Regions from separate parts of the Enterobacter sp. B79-1 genome, predicted to be linked through region 1. Evidence: predicted binding sites of a transcription regulator. Region 1 holds the regulator's gene; the other holds the start of a gene.

Evidence for each region. Region 1 encodes Fur, which represses iron uptake genes when iron is present. Its sites were predicted from a motif close to ATAATAATGAGAACNACTATCAA; they were not measured.
Region 2: a site for Fur is predicted at 3,565-3,587, ahead of AC2T6E_RS19020 (Nramp family divalent metal transporter). Genes of this name have one in related genera too.

The regions. Positions count from the first base shown of each region.
Region 1 is NZ_JBYAZJ010000001.1:1,426,149-1,434,442, reverse strand. Features, by position in the region: gene nagB (glucosamine-6-phosphate deaminase) at 1-391, opposite strand, end outside; gene nagE (PTS N-acetyl glucosamine transporter subunit IIABC) at 721-2,673, shown strand; gene glnS (glutamine--tRNA ligase) at 2,853-4,520, shown strand; gene chiP (chitoporin ChiP) at 4,967-6,364, shown strand; gene chiQ (ChiQ/YbfN family lipoprotein) at 6,412-6,738, shown strand; gene fur (ferric iron uptake transcriptional regulator) at 6,841-7,287, opposite strand; gene fldA (flavodoxin FldA) at 7,579-8,109, opposite strand; gene ybfE (LexA regulated protein) at 8,265-8,294, opposite strand, start outside.
Region 2 is NZ_JBYAZJ010000008.1:43,475-51,768, reverse strand. Features, by position in the region: gene AC2T6E_RS19030 (sensor domain-containing phosphodiesterase) at 1-2,042, shown strand, start outside; gene nupC (nucleoside permease NupC) at 2,089-3,276, opposite strand; gene AC2T6E_RS19020 (Nramp family divalent metal transporter) at 3,627-4,865, shown strand; gene AC2T6E_RS19015 (DUF2502 domain-containing protein) at 4,899-5,255, opposite strand; gene mgrA (L-glyceraldehyde 3-phosphate reductase) at 5,389-6,378, opposite strand; gene ipdC (indolepyruvate decarboxylase) at 6,564-8,222, shown strand; gene AC2T6E_RS19000 (ion channel protein) at 8,223-8,294, opposite strand, start outside.

The DNA.
Region 1 (8,294 bases):
TTTTACCGTAAGAACGGATTTTTTCTTCGTACTGACGGCATTCTGCGTCAATATCAGGCGCGTTTCCATTCAGCAGGTTAATATTTTCAGCAGGGATATCAACGTGATCAAAGAAATTACGGTGCATGAAGCTATGGTAGCTTTCCGGATGTTCCTTTGGCAGGCCAACATATTCGTCCATGTTGAAGGTCACAACATGCTTAAAGCTAACCTGGCCCGCTTTGTGCATTTCAACCAGGGCTTTATACGCTGTCAGCGGGGTACCGCCGGTTGGAAGGCCAAGAACGAAAGGACGATCGGCGGTAGGTTTGAACGCATTAATGCGGTTAACGATATGACGCGCAGCCCATTTACCGACTTGTTCAGCTGTTGCCAGGGGGATCAGTCTCATTGTTCACCTCTAAAGTTTAATTAAAAAAGTGGGCGGATGATTAGTGCAACCTGATACTCAAGCGTAACCTGGAACCTTTCAGGCCGGATCAATCCGTCTTGATTTTTTGAATGATAAAATAAGTTTTCGCTGTTAGCCAGTGGAAGGGAGGGGTGATTACGATATTTGGTGACAAAAATCACAAAAAACGGGTGTTTAATTTGCGATACGAATTAATTTTTCACACACTCACACTGCCAGTGAATCATCAACGGTATCTATCGTTCGTGACACAATAAAAACATAGTTTATGCACGAGCCTTAATAAGGGGTCTCGTAGGGGGAATAGGATGAATATTTTAGGTTTTTTCCAGCGCCTCGGTAGGGCTTTGCAGCTCCCTATCGCCGTGCTACCGGTTGCAGCGCTGCTGCTGCGATTCGGGCAACCCGATCTTCTTAATGTGCCGTTTATTGCTCAGGCAGGCGGTGCAATTTTTGACAACCTGGCGCTGATTTTCGCCATCGGTGTGGCATCAAGCTGGTCCAAAGACAGTGCTGGTGCGGCGGCACTGGCTGGGGCAGTGGGTTACTTCATCCTGACGAAAGCAATGGTCACCATTAACCCTGAAATTAACATGGGTGTGCTGGCGGGTATCATTACCGGTCTGGTCGGTGGCGCGGTCTATAACCGCTGGGCGAATATTAAGCTGCCAGACTTCCTGAGCTTCTTTGGCGGCAAACGTTTCGTGCCGATCGCGACGGGCTTCTTCTGTCTGGTTCTGGCCGCCATCTTTGGTTACGTTTGGCCACCGGTGCAGCATGCTATCCATGCAGGCGGTGAGTGGATCGTCTCTGCGGGTGCAATGGGTGCAGGCATCTTCGGCTTCATTAACCGTCTGCTGATCCCAACCGGTTTGCATCAGGTACTGAACACCATCGCCTGGTTCCAGATTGGTGAATTCACCAACGCGGCAGGTGCGGTATTCCACGGCGACATCAACCGCTTCTATGCGGGTGACGGCACCGCGGGTATGTTCATGTCTGGCTTCTTCCCAATCATGATGTTTGGTCTGCCGGGCGCTGCGCTGGCAATGTACCTGGCTGCGCCAAAAGCGCGTCGCCCAATGGTTGGCGGTATGCTGCTGTCCGTTGCGATTACCGCGTTCCTGACTGGCGTAACCGAACCGCTGGAATTCCTGTTCATGTTCCTGGCTCCGCTGCTGTATCTGATGCACGCGGTGCTTACCGGTATCAGCCTGTTTGTGGCGACTCTGCTGGGCATCCATGCTGGCTTCTCCTTCTCCGCAGGCGCAATCGACTATGTGTTGATGTACAACCTGCCAGCGGCAAGCAGTAACGTCTGGATGCTGGTGGTGATGGGCCTGATCTTCTTCGTTGTCTACTTCCTTCTGTTCACTGCGGTTATCCGCATGTTTAACCTGAAAACGCCAGGTCGTGAAGATACCAGCGACGAAGTGGTGACCAGCGAAGCCAACAGCAATACCGAAGAGGGTCTGACTCAGCTGGCGACCAGCTATATCGCTGCCGTCGGAGGGACTGACAACCTGAAAGCCATTGATGCCTGTATTACCCGTCTGCGTCTGACGGTAGGTGACTCGGCGCGCGTAAGCGATGCAATGTGTAAACGCCTTGGCGCATCGGGCGTCGTTAAACTGAACAAACAAACTATCCAGGTTATCGTGGGCGCCAAAGCGGAATCCATCGGTGACGAAATGAAGAAAGTGGTTGCCCGTGGCCCGGTAGCGGCGGCCTCAGCCGACAGCGCGCCTGCATCGACGGCAGCCCCGGTAGTGAAGCCGCAGGCCGTGCCTAACGCCGTGACGGTGGCAGCGCTGGTTTCCCCGGTTACGGGTGACGTGGTTGCCATTGAGCAAGTACCTGACGAAGCGTTCGCCAGCAAAGCGGTCGGTGACGGCGTGGCCGTGAAGCCAACGGACAAAATCGTTGTGTCTCCTGCTGCCGGTACCATCGTGAAAATCTTCAACACTAACCACGCGTTCTGCCTCGAAACGGAAAAAGGCGCGGAGATCGTTGTCCACATGGGTATCGATACCGTTGCGCTGAACGGCCAGGGCTTTACTCGCCTGGTGGAAGAGGGTGCAGAAGTAGTGGCAGGCCAGCCGATTCTGGAAATGGATCTGGACTTCCTGAACGCCAACGCGCGCTCGATGATCAGCCCGGTCGTGTGCAGCAACATCGACGACTTCAGCGGTCTGGTTATCCAGGCGAAAGGTCAGGTGATTGCGGGCCAAACGCCACTGTATGAGATTAAAGGCAAGTAATCGCTCCTGAGTAGAGTCATGCCTTAAGCGGCGGGGGATATCCTCCGCCGCTTTTTTTTGCAGCAAACGCCCCCATTATTTTCATCTGATACGTATTTTCCGTAACTAAGGGTTGTCACTACGTCCGGCTTATAAGATCATATGCCGTTATACGTTGTTTACGCTTTGAGGAATCCACGATGAGTGAGGCAGAAGCCCGCCCGAGTAACTTTATTCGTCAGATCATCGATGAAGATCTGGCCAGTGGTAAGCACACCACAATTCATACCCGCTTCCCGCCGGAGCCGAACGGCTACCTGCATATTGGGCATGCAAAATCTATCTGCCTGAACTTTGGTATTGCGCAAGATTATCAGGGCCAGTGCAACCTGCGTTTCGATGACACCAACCCAGTAAAAGAAGACATCGAATACGTTGAGTCCATCAAGAACGACGTGCAATGGCTGGGCTTCAGCTGGTCTGGCGATATCTGCTACTCCTCTGATTATTTCGATCAGCTGTACGCCTACGCTGTAGAGCTTATCAACAAAGGTCTGGCGTATGTGGATGAACTCTCTGCTGACGAAATCCGTGAATACCGCGGCTCGCTGACCGCGCCGGGCAAAAACAGCCCATACCGCGATCGCAGCGTAGAAGAGAACCTGGCACTGTTTGAAAAAATGCGTGCCGGTGGCTTCGAAGAAGGCAAAGCGTGTCTGCGTGCCAAAATCGACATGGCCTCTCCGTTCATCGTGATGCGCGATCCGGTGTTGTACCGCATTAAGTTTGCGGAACACCACCAGACCGGTAACAAGTGGTGCATCTACCCGATGTACGACTTCACCCACTGCATCAGCGATGCGCTGGAAGGCATTACGCACTCTCTGTGTACGCTGGAGTTCCAGGACAACCGCCGTCTGTACGACTGGGTGCTGGATAACATCACCATTCCTGTGCATCCGCGTCAGTACGAGTTTTCTCGTCTGAACCTGGAATACACCGTGATGTCCAAGCGTAAGCTGAACCTGCTGGTCACCGACAAGCACGTTGAAGGCTGGGATGATCCGCGTATGCCGACCATCTCCGGTCTGCGCCGTCGTGGCTACACCTCTGCGTCAATTCGCGAGTTCTGCAAACGTATCGGTGTCACCAAACAGGACAACACCATTGAAATCGCTTCTCTGGAATCCTGCATCCGTGAAGACCTGAACGAAAACGCCCCGCGCGCGATGGCGGTGATCGACCCGGTTAAACTGGTTATCGAAAACTACCCGCAGGGAGAGAGCGAGCTGGTGTCTATGCCTAACCATCCGAGCAAGCCGGAGATGGGTACCCGCGACGTGCCGTTCAGCGGCGAAATCTGGATCGATCGTGCTGACTTCCGCGAAGAAGCGAACAAGCAGTACAAGCGTCTGGTGCTGGGCAAAGAAGTCCGTCTGCGTAATGCATACGTGATTAAAGCTGAGCGCGTTGAGAAGGATGCAGAAGGTAACATCACCACTATTTTCTGTTCTTACGATGCAGAAACGCTGAGTAAAGATCCTGCTGATGGCCGTAAGGTGAAGGGCGTTATTCACTGGGTGAGCGCTTCCCACGCGCTGCCGGTTGAGATCCGTCTGTATGACCGTCTGTTCAGCGTGCCTAACCCAGGTGCGGCTGACGATTTCCTGGCGACCATTAACCCGGAATCACTCGTTATCAGGCAGGGTTACGCTGAGCCGTCCCTGAAAGCGGCTGAAGCGGGTAAAGCGTTCCAGTTCGAGCGTGAAGGTTACTTCTGCCTGGACAGCCGTTACAGCACCGCAGAAAAACCGGTATTTAACCGTACCGTCGGCCTGCGTGACACCTGGGCTAAGATCGGCGAATAATATTGCTGCTCTGGTCAAGGAGAAACAAACGCCGCTTATTGCGGCGTTTTTTTTATTTAATGATCATGGTATTAAGCCAGGGCTTAAAGATAAGCCACTAAAATATCAGGTCAATGAGGTGCTACTTATTTTTCTAAAAAAAGTTTGTATTTTTACGAAATACAAAAAGGATGAAAAATAAACAGCGAATACCTGCGCTACCCGCTGAAATTTCTGATATTTCCCCGCCAATTCTCGCTCTCCTGTAAATGTTACAAAGCACTACGAATTATGTGCACTTCGTCATAATCCTGACTTTTGCCCACGGAAAAGCATTGATAATTCGCGTCGCGAAAAATAACCTAAAGGCGGTAGTTAATTCGAGGGTATTTCTAACTACCCCTGACCTTTTGGTCTTTTATATTTTCGCCGTTGAGGCGTTTTAATTCGTCAAAGAGGAATAATCTATGCGTACGTTCAGTGGCAAACGTAGTGCGCTGGCGCTGGCTATCGCCGGTGTGACAGCAATGTCGAGCCTGGCGATCACCCCAGAAGCTAAGGCAGAAGGTTTCATCGATGATTCTACCCTCACGGGCGGTATTTATTACTGGCAGCGTGAGCGTGACCGTAAAGACGTCACTGAAGACAAATACAAAACCAACCTTTCGCACTCTACCTGGAACGCCAACCTGGACTTCCAGTCAGGCTATGCCGCGGATATGTTCGGTCTGGATATTGCTGCCTTCACCGCCATTGAAATGGCTGAAAACGGCGACAGCGGACACCCGAATGAAATCGCCTTCTCCTCCAGTAACAAAGCGTATAAAGAAGACTGGTCTGGCGATAAAAGCGGTGTCAGCCTGTACAAGGCAGCAGCGAAATTCAAATACGGCCCGGTGTGGGCGCGTGGGGGCTATATTCAGCCAACCGGTCAAACGCTGTTAGCGCCGCACTGGAGTTTTATGCCGGGTACCTACCAGGGCGCGGAAGCCGGGGCTAACTTTGACTACGGCGATGCGGGCGCGTTGAGCTTCTCCTATATGTGGACCAACGAGTACAAAGCACCGTGGCACATTGAGATGGACAAGTTCTACCAGAACGATAAGAAAACCAAAGTCGATTACCTCCACTCGCTGGGCGCAAAATACGACTTTAAAAACGACCTGGTCCTGGAAGCTGCATTTGGTCAGGCGGAAGGGTATATCGATCAGTATTTTGCTAAAGCCAGCTACAAATTTGATGTTGTGGGCAGCCCGCTGAGCACCAGCTACCAGTTCTACGGCACGCGCGATAAAGCCAGCAATGGCACCGTTAACGATATCTATGACGGCACTGCATGGCTGCAGGCACTGACCTTCGGCTACAAAGTGGGCCAGGTCGATTTACGTCTGGAGGGAACATGGGTGAAGGCAGAAGGGCAGCAGGGCTATTTCCTGCAGCGTATGACGCCAACCTACGCGTCCTCTAACGGTCGTCTTGATATCTGGTGGGATAACCGCTCTGACTTCAACGCCGATGGTGAAAAAGCGCTGTTCTTCGGCGCAATGTATGACCTGAAAAACTGGAACCTGCCTGGCTGGGCGGTGGGTGCATCTTACGCTTACGCCTGGGACGCAAAACCTGCGGATATGGCGACACCGGACGCGTACTACGATCCAAACTATCGTCTGAAAGAGTCTTCTTACAGCCTGGATGCGATCTACACCCTGCAGGATGGCCGCGCGAAAGGCACGATGTTCAAACTGCATTTCACGCAGTATGACAACCACTCCGATATCCCGAGCTACGCGGGCGGTTACGGCAACATCTTCCAGGATGAACGTGACGTGAAATTCATGGTTATCGCGCCATTTACTATCTTCTGATGAACACACCGGCGGGCAACGTCCCGCCGGTATGGAGACTGCACATGATGAAAAAAATCGTAATCGTCGCGTTGCTGGCATCAGGGCTGGTGGCGTGTGCTCAGACTGAGGCACCAAAAGAAGATTCCCGCCTGAAGGAGGCCTATAGCGCCTGTATCAATACAGCGGAAGGGTCGCCGGAGAAAATCGAAGCCTGTCAGAGCGTGCTGAACGTGCTGAAGAAAGAGAAAGCGCATGAGCAGTTTGCGACGCAGGAAAACGTCCGCGTGATGGATTACCAGGCCTGCATTCAGGCGCGTAAAACCGGTAACGATCAGGAAGTGGCGAAGCGTTGCGATAAGATCTGGAGCGATATTCGCAGTAACAATAAATAAGTTGCTTTACGCCCGGTGGCGCTGCGTCACCGGGCTTTTTTTTGCCCAAAAACAGGCAAAAAAAAGCCAACCTTACGGCTGGCTCAGAGTATAAACACGATATTATTTCGCGTCGTGCGCGTGGTCGTCTTCACGGCAATCGCCTTCAGCACAGTGACCATACAGGTACAGGCTGTGGTTGGTCAGGCGAATACCGTGACGTGCGGCGATTTCACGCTGGCGTGATTCGATGGAATCATCGCTGAATTCAATAACCTTGCCACAATCGAGGCAGATCAGGTGATCGTGATGGTGCTGCTGGGTCAGCTCGAAAACGGATTTGCCGCCTTCGAAGTTATGACGGGTAACAATGCCCGCGTCATCGAACTGGTTCAGCACACGATACACGGTTGCCAGCCCAATCTCTTCACCCATGTCGATAAGACGTTTGTAGAGGTCTTCCGCACTGACATGGTGATTGTCTGGCCCCTGAAGCACTTCAAGGATTTTTAACCGAGGAAGCGTTACTTTCAGGCCAGCCTTCTTTAATGCGGTATTGTTGTCAGTCATGCGGAATCTGTCCTGTTGCTAAACGATTCACTTCTAAAGAAGAAGTGACAGAAAATGCACTTGGGATAATGCGTCTCATTATAGAACTGCCATGACTAAATGAAAACTGCAAGTCTCAAGCAAAGTATGCTTATAAAAACGTGGTATCACCAACAAACTTGTTCGATGGCATCCACTTTTTACCAGGGGGATATTGTACAGGTCTGAACGAAAAAGTTAAAAGTTTGTAGCAATTAATTTAATCGGTTTTACCTGGTAAGCGGGCGCAACCGGAGTTGCGCCACCGGGAAATCAGGCGTTAAGAATGTCGTCGAGGTTCAGTTCTTCGCGAACCTGCTTAACCCATTTCTCAACGCGTTCAGCGGTCAGTTCCGGCTGACGGTCTTCGTCAATTGCCAGGCCGACAAAGTGGTCGTCGTCTGCCAGGCCTTTAGAGGCTTCAAAGTGGTAACCCGCCGTTGGCCAGTGGCCGACAATCACCGCACCGTGTGGTTCAATGATGTCGCGGATGGTGCCCAGTGCGTCACAGAAGTATTCTGCGTAATCTTCCTGATCGCCACAACCGAACAGCGCGACCAGCTTACCGTTGAAGTCAACTTCTTCCAGGGTTGGGAAGAAATCGTCCCAGTCACACTGCGCTTCACCGTAGTACCAGGTCGGTATACCCAGCAGCAGGATGTCATAGCCTTCGAGATCTTCTTTGCTGCTCTTGGCGATGTCGTGCACATCGGCAACGTCTTTACCGAGCTGTTTTTGAATGTTTTTTGCGATATTTTCGGTATTGCCGGTATCACTGCCAAAGAAAATGCCGATGATTGCCATGAGTAAAATAACCTCTTGAAACTTAATGGTATGGTGGCGCAATTTGTCCACGGATAAGGGCAATAATAGCAGAACAGGCAACCCTGCGGAAACAGCTATCGCGCAGGACTGCACTCTGTGCTACATGAAAAGGGTCATAAAGGGGATTTTCAGACTTATGCCTTGCTGCGCAATGTCTCAAGTTG
Region 2 (8,294 bases), on a different contig from region 1:
TGCTGGCCGTTATTTTGTTGTTTGGCCGCCGTGCAATTATTCCCGTTCTGTTAGGTTTTACTATTACTAATATATTCGCTGTTGATTTAGCACCGCTACAATATGCAGTTCTGCTGTTTTGTCAGACTTTTTCAGTTTTCGCTGTGTGTGGCATTATCCGTCTTGTGCTGGGTAGGCGCTGGCGCCACAGCGTGCCGAATAAATACATCGGGATCCGTATTTTTTGGCTGGGTTTTATGGTGCCGATAGGTATCAAAATATCAATGTATCTGGCAGGCTATTTATTCGATTTCCCGGTAACAATCTCCACTTACTTCGGTGAAGGCACCCTTATTTACAGCGTTGTGGATATTCAAAGCCTGATCTGCGCGGCGTTGATTTTCACCATGATGTTCTATTATCCATTAAGAATGATTATTAATCCTCGCTACGCCAGAACCTTCTGGCTGCGGAGCGTGAAGCCCGTGTTTTTTCACAAGAAATCATTGTTTATATTTGTCTGGCTGATGCTTTTGATCGCCCTCATGGCAATTTTATGTGCACCGCTAGAGTCACCTATAATTGCAGGATATCTTGTGCCCATTATTTTTATTCTTTTTACGTTGGGCATCAGCTGTTTAAGTTATGCGCTTATGTCATTGCTCTGGGCGGCATCCGCACTCCTGCTACTGACCTACAACGACAACTTTTTGAACGGGCTGGAGTCGGGTCACTCGCTCTCCTTTATCCTGTCTGTACTCATTTCTTTCGCCATCTGTTTGCTGTATATGTCGCGGATTTACCGGCGAAGCGAATGGATGAAGAAGGGCTGGCAGGACAGGGCGTTAACCGATCCGTTGACCGGTTTGCCTAACATTCGCGCGCTGGATGACTTTCTCCTAATCCACCCTGACGCCAAGGTGTGTTGTCTGCGAATGGATAATCTGGAGTTTCTTAGCCGCCACTACGGCATTCTGATGCGGGTTCACTGCAAGCGGATGATTACCGCGTCGCTCCAGCCCTTACTGCAAAAAGATGAGCAGCTTTTCCAGTTGCCCGGCAGTGAGCTGGTATTAGTATTGCTGGGGCCGGGTACGTCAGAGCGCCTGCAACATATGGTCGACCAACTGAATAGCCGCAAGATTTACTGGAACAACACTGGGCTGGATATAGAGTTTGGGGCGTCCTGGGGTGAGGTTGAAGATGGTGAGAACCTGCACCATACGCTTGGGCAGCTTAGCTGGCTGGCGGAGCAGTCATGTGCTGCGCATAATGTGCTTGCTCTGACGAACAGCATTGAGGACGTCTCCGGGCAAACTACCGACAGGGTGCTGATGTTGGGGCGTATTAAGCGTGCGCTTGATGCCGACGGGCTTCAGCTGTATGCCCAGTCGATTCAGAATGCTGAGGGGAAGGGATATTACGAAATCCTCTCGCGCCTGGAGAGCGAGGGAGAGACGATCACCCCCGATCGCTTTATTCCGCTGATTGCCCAGTTTAACCTGAGCCATCGCTTTGATCTGAATGTGGTTGAGAAGTTACTGGTCTGGCTGCGGGATAATCCCGCCACGCATGCTGGCACCCGTTTCTCCGTCAATTTGATGCCGATGACCTTGATGCAAAAAGAGGTCGCCACGGAGATTATCGCGCTCTTCGCTCGCTATACCATCCCGCCCCAGGCCGTGGTCATCGAGATTACCGAAGAACAGGCTTTCTCCAATTCGGGCAGTAGCATTAACAATATCCAGCAGCTGAGGGATCATGGGTTCCGTATTGCTATTGACGACTTTGGAACAGGCTATGCCAACTTTGAGCGTCTGAAGCGCCTGCAGGCCGACATCATCAAGATTGATGGTTGTTTCGTAAAGGATATCTGCAGCGACAACATGGATGCGATGATTGTGCAGTCGATATGTAATCTGGCGAAAACAAAATCGCTCTGCGTGGTTGCGGAATATGTGGAAACCCCGGCGCAGCGGGATATGTTGCTGCACCTTGGTGTCGATTATCTACAGGGCTACCTGTTAGGTAAACCCAGACCGCTTGCCGAATTACGGGCATAAAAAAACCGGGAGCTTTCATGCTCCCGGTTTTTTTTCACTCTGCGAGTTAGAGTACCAGCGCTGCGATAGAGGCAGACAGTACGCTCACCAGCGTAGAACCGTATACCAGCTTCAGGCCGAAGCGAGAAACCACGTTACCCTGCTCTTCGTTCAGGCCTTTAATCGCACCGGCGATAATACCGATGGAAGAGAAGTTTGCGAAGGAAACCAGGAACACGGACAGAATGCCTTCCGCACGTGGAGAGAGCGTGCTGGCAATTTTCTGCAGATCCATCATTGCCACGAACTCGTTAGAAACCAGTTTGGTTGCCATGATGCTGCCAACCTGCAATGCTTCATGAGCCGGAACACCCATCACCCATGCGATTGGATAGAAGATGTAGCCCAAGATGCCCTGGAAGGAGATACCGAGCACCGCTGCGAACAGGGCGTTCAGGGCGGCGATCAGCGCGATAAAACCAATCAGCATAGCGGCAACAATAATGGCGACCTTGAAGCCTGCCAGAATGTATTCACCCAGCATTTCGAAGAAGCTCTGCCCTTCATGCAGGTTTGACATCTGGATGTTCTCTTCGCTCGCATCAACACGGTAAGGGTTGATCAGCGACAGCACAATAAAGGTGCTGAACATGTTCAGGACCAGCGCCGCCACCACGTATTTTGGCTCCAGCATGGTCATGTATGCGCCCACGATAGACATGGATACGGTAGACATTGCGGTTGCCGCCATGGTGTACATGCGGTTACGCGACATTTTGCCCAGAATATCTTTGTACGCGATGAAGTTCTCAGACTGACCGAGGATCAGTGAGCTCACGGCGTTAAAGGATTCCAGTTTGCCCATGCCGTTCACCTTGGACAGCAGGAAGCCAATCGCGCGGATAACCACTGGCAGAACGCGGATGTGTTGCAGAATACCAATCAGTGCAGAGATGAAGACGATAGGGCACAGCACCTTCAGGAAGAAGAAGGCCAGACCTTGATCGTTCATGCTGCCAAAGACGAAGTTAGTCCCTTCGTTAGCAAACCCGAGCAGTTTTTCGAACATCTCGGAGAAGCCTTTCACGAAGCCGAGGCCCACGTTGGAGTTCAGGAAGAACCACGCAAGTAATACTTCAATGACCAGCAGTTGGACAACATAGCGAATACGAATATTTTTGCGGTCTGTGCTGACCAGCAATGCGAGTGCAGTAACGACAACGAGTGCCAGGACAAAATGAAGGACGCGGTCCATATTTGCTCCAAATATGAGGCAGGTTTAATTTTCGTGCACATTCTATGTAACAAGCGAAAAGAAAACGAGATCAAGAACACACTATAGTTACATCCTGTGACGAGTCTCAAAAATAGTGATCAACAATACATTTTTGTTATGTTAGGTAAATGAGTGAAAAGTTAAGTTTGTGTGCTAGGCTTCACAAAAGTGTGCGCTAACTCTGCTTCATTTAGAGCACCCGCATCTCACCTGCCCATCTATCGTCAAAAGCTATCAGAGAAATCATTACAAACCTTACAAATGATCTTGATAATCATTCTCATTTTGATAGCATTAAACATAGCAAAGGCTATATTTCAGAGGCAGAAATGACAAACAGTCGCGTAGAGGGTAGCAGTGGCAGAGCAGCGCGCAAGTTGCGGTTCGCATTAATGGGACCTGCGTTCATTGCTGCCATTGGCTATATCGATCCGGGCAATTTTGCGACCAACATTCAGGCCGGGGCCAGCTTTGGCTACACATTGCTGTGGGTGGTCGTCTGGGCAAACCTGATGGCCATGCTGATCCAGATGCTCTCAGCGAAGCTCGGCATTGCCACGAGCAAAAACCTGGCCGAGCAGATCCGCGACCACTACCCGCGTCCGGCGGTTTGGCTGTACTGGGTCCAGGCTGAAATTATCGCCATGGCAACCGACCTTGCCGAATTCATTGGGGCTGCGATTGGATTTAAACTGATCCTCGGCGTGTCATTGTTGCAGGGGGCTGTGCTGACCGGGATTGCGACTTTCCTTATTCTGATGCTGCAGCGCCGTGGACAAAAGCCGCTGGAAAAAGTCATCGGCGGTTTGCTGCTGTTTGTTGCTGCAGCCTATATTGTGGAGCTGATCTTCTCCCAGCCGAATCTGGTGCAGCTGAGTAAAGGGATGGTGATCCCTAGTCTGCCCACCTCTGAAGCGGTATTCCTGGCTGCTGGCGTCCTCGGGGCGACCATTATGCCGCATGTGATTTACCTGCACTCCTCCCTGACACAACATCTGCACGGTGGCACCCGTAAGGAACGCTATTCCGCGACAAAATGGGATGTCGCGTTTGCCATGACGATTGCCGGTTTCGTGAATCTGGCGATGATGGCCACCGCTGCTGCCGCTTTCCACTTTAATGGTCACACGGGGATTGCCGATCTCGATCAGGCTTATCTGACGCTGGAACCGTTACTGAGCCATGCCGCAGCAACGATATTTGGGCTGAGCCTGGTGGCTGCTGGCCTCTCTTCCACAGTGGTAGGTACGCTGGCGGGACAAGTGGTGATGCAGGGATTCGTGCGTTTTCATATTCCGCTGTGGGTGCGTCGCGCCGTCACCATGCTACCGTCGTTTATTGTGATTCTGATGGGGCTGGATCCTACCCGCATTTTGGTAATGAGCCAGGTCCTGCTGAGTTTTGGTATTGCCCTTGCGCTGGTGCCATTGTTGATTTTTACCAGCGATAAAACGCTGATGGGCGATCTCGTGAACTCGACGCTGGTGAAAAGGACCGGGTGGGCGATTGTGGTCGTGGTGGTGGCGCTGAATCTGTGGTTGTTAGTCGGAACCGCGCTGGGTCTTTAAAATAAAAAAGGAGCCAAAAGGCTCCTTTTTACGTTAGTGACGATGGCCGTGACCACCGTGGCCATGACCTTTACCACCGCGTCCGCCCCAGCCGCCACGACGGTCATCGCGATCGTTCCAGCCTTCACGGTAGCCGCGTTCATAGGCGTTGTTTTTATACCAGCCGCGATGCAGGCCATTATCATGCCTGCGCCAGCGGTCACCGCGCCATTCATAATGACGGTTCCAGTAATCACGGTCGCGCCAGTAGCCACCGTCCCAGTATCTGCCGTAGTCATCACGATCGCCAATTTGTAATTTTACTGATGGCAACAGGGTGATCTCGCCAGCATTGGCGACCAGCGGGGCAGAAGCCATTAATACCGCTGCTAAAATCAGTGACCTGAACATACTCTTCTCCTTCACGATCGGGGCCTTGTGGGCCTGTTAACGCAATATTACGAGTTGGTAAAGCCTCGTTTCATCGCCTCAACTCCGAATTCCTGGATAAGAGCACTTTTTGCTAAAATCGGCTTTAATTTGTTCAGGCCAGAATATCTTCGATCCGCGTCAGTTCATCTTCCGAGAAATGGCGATTGTCCAGCATGCCCACCGCGTCATCGATTTGCGCGGTTTTACTGGCCCCAATCAGTACAGAAGTCACAGTATCGTGGCGTAAAATCCAGGCCAGAGCCATCTGCGACAGCTTCTGACCGCGGCTTTCGGCAAGGGCGTTTAACTTGTGCACTTTTACCAGCTTTTCTTCGGTGAGCTGATCCGGGTTCAGGAACTTGCTGCCGCTGGCCGCACGGGAGTCCGCTGGAATACCGTTCAAATAACGGTTGGTTAATTGACCACCCGCGAGAGGAGAGAAGGGAATACACCCAACCCCTGTCTGCTGCAGTACATCCAGCAAGCCCGCTTCAGGGGCACGCTCAAACATCGAATATTTAGGCTGGTGGATAAGACAAGGCGTACCGAGGTCGTGAAGGATTTCAATTGCCTGGCGCGCCAGTTCCGCAGGATAGTTGGATAACCCGACGTACAGTGCCTTGCCCTGTCGCACCAGATGGTCGAGCGCTTTCATTGTTTCCTGAAGCGGTGTTTCCGGGTCCGGGCGGTGATGGTAGAAGATGTCGACATACTCCAGCCCCATGCGTTTCAGGCTCTGATCCAGACTCGATATCAGGTATTTACGCGAGCCCCAGTCGCCGTAGGGACCGTCCCACATGGTATATCCTGCTTTCGTCGAGATAATTAACTCATCGCGCCAGGGGAGAAAATCTTCCAGCAAAATGCGTCCGAAATTACGTTCGGCTGAACCGGGAGGAGGACCATAGTTGTTGGCAAGGTCGAAATGCGTAATCCCCAAATCGAACGCGCGCTGTAAAAGTTGACGGCTGTTTTCGATGAGCGTGGCATCACCAAAGTTATGCCAAAGCCCAAGCGAGATGGCGGGCAATTTCAGCCCGCTTTGTCCGCAGCGGCGATACTGCATTGTCTGATAACGATTTTTATCCGGCTGATAACGCATGATCGTGACCTCTGACGCTGATAAGAAAAACGTGTGTATACGGTTACACTAACGCGAAGAAAGAGAGCATAGCGCAGCATTTTTTGTAAAGCATTCTTTCCAACTCCTTCTTACTGCCTTTTCTGGACAGTCATCACGCTTATTTAATACTCAAGGTGACAACAACATTAGAAGGATACCTGTTTATGCGTACCCCATACTGCGTCGCCGATTACCTGCTGGACCGTCTGACTGATTGTGGAACCGATCATCTGTTTGGCGTGCCGGGCGACTATAACCTGCAGTTTCTCGACCATGTAATAGACAGCCCGGATATCTGTTGGGTGGGTTGTGCCAACGAGCTTAACGCGTCATATGCCGCAGACGGCTATGCCCGATGTAAGGGCTTTGCCGCGCTGTTAACCACATTCGGCGTCGGAGAGCTAAGCGCTATGAACGGGGTGGCGGGTAGCTTTGCCGAACACGTTCCCGTGTTGCATATTGTGGGGGCGCCGGGAATGGCGGCGCAGCAAAAAGGCGAGTTATTGCACCATACCTTAGGTGACGGTGAGTTCCGTCATTTTTACCATATGAGCGAACCCATCACTGTCGCGCAGGCGATCCTGACCGAACAAAATGCCTGCTACGAAATTGACCGCGTGCTGACCACCATGCTGCGCGAACGCCGTCCTGGCTATTTGATGTTGCCTGCGGATGTGGCGAAAAAAGCCGCGACACCACCTGTAAGCGCTCTCACCGTTAAGCCTGTTCACGCGGACAATGCCTGTCTCAAAGCGTTTCGTGATGCCGCCCGGAGTCGCCTGGCCATGAGCAAACGGACCGCGCTGCTGGCCGATTTTCTGGTGCTCCGCCATGGGCTAAAACCTGCGCTGCAGAAATGGGTGAAAGAGGTGCCGATGGCACACGCCACCATGTTGATGGGGAAAGGGATTTTTGATGAGCGTCAGGCGGGTTTTTACGGCACTTACAGTGGTTCAGCGAGCGCGGAGCCAGTCAAAGAGGCGATTGAAAGAGCTGACACGGTGCTGTGCATTGGAACGCGGTTTACCGATACCCTGACCGCAGGGTTCACTCACCAGCTCACTCCCGCTCAGACCATCGAAGTGCAGCCTCATGCTTCCCGCGTGGGCGACGTCTGGTTTACGGGCATTCCCATGCTGCAGGCGATTGAGACGCTGGCAGAGTTATGCAAACAACATGTGCATGAAAGCCCTCCACCCTCGACACACAGTGGTTTCTCCTGGCCTGCAGAGGGCGCTTCGCTCACGCAGGAGAACTTCTGGAGCGCGCTGCAAACCTTCATTCGCCCCGGCGACATTATTCTTGCCGATCAGGGCACCTCGGCGTTTGGCGCGATCGATCTTCGCTTACCTGCGGACGTTAATTTTATTGTTCAGCCGCTCTGGGGGTCGATTGGCTACACGCTGGCGGCGGCCTTTGGCGCGCAGACGGCATGCCCGGACCGGCGCGTGATTGTCCTGACCGGGGATGGTGCCGCACAGCTGACGATTCAGGAAATGGGCTCAATGCTGCGCGATAAGCAGCACCCGATTATCCTGGTGCTCAACAACGAAGGGTACACGGTTGAGAGGGCCATACACGGACCTGAACAGCGGTACAACGATATCGCCCTGTGGAACTGGACGCAGATCCCGCAGGCACTGAGCCTGGATCCTCAGGCCGAATGCTGGCGGGTCAGTGAAGTCGATCAGCTGGCGGACGTGCTGGAAAAAGTGGCGCACCATGAGCGGCTTTCGCTCATTGAGGTCATGCTGCCCAAAGCGGATATTCCTCCGCTGTTGGGCGCGATAACCAAAGCGCTGGAGGCGCGAAATAGCGCCTAATCACTTATCGTTTCGCCAGGCCATCATCATCGGTTTGCCCGCCAGCAGGAGCCAGGCGGGCAACATCACGAT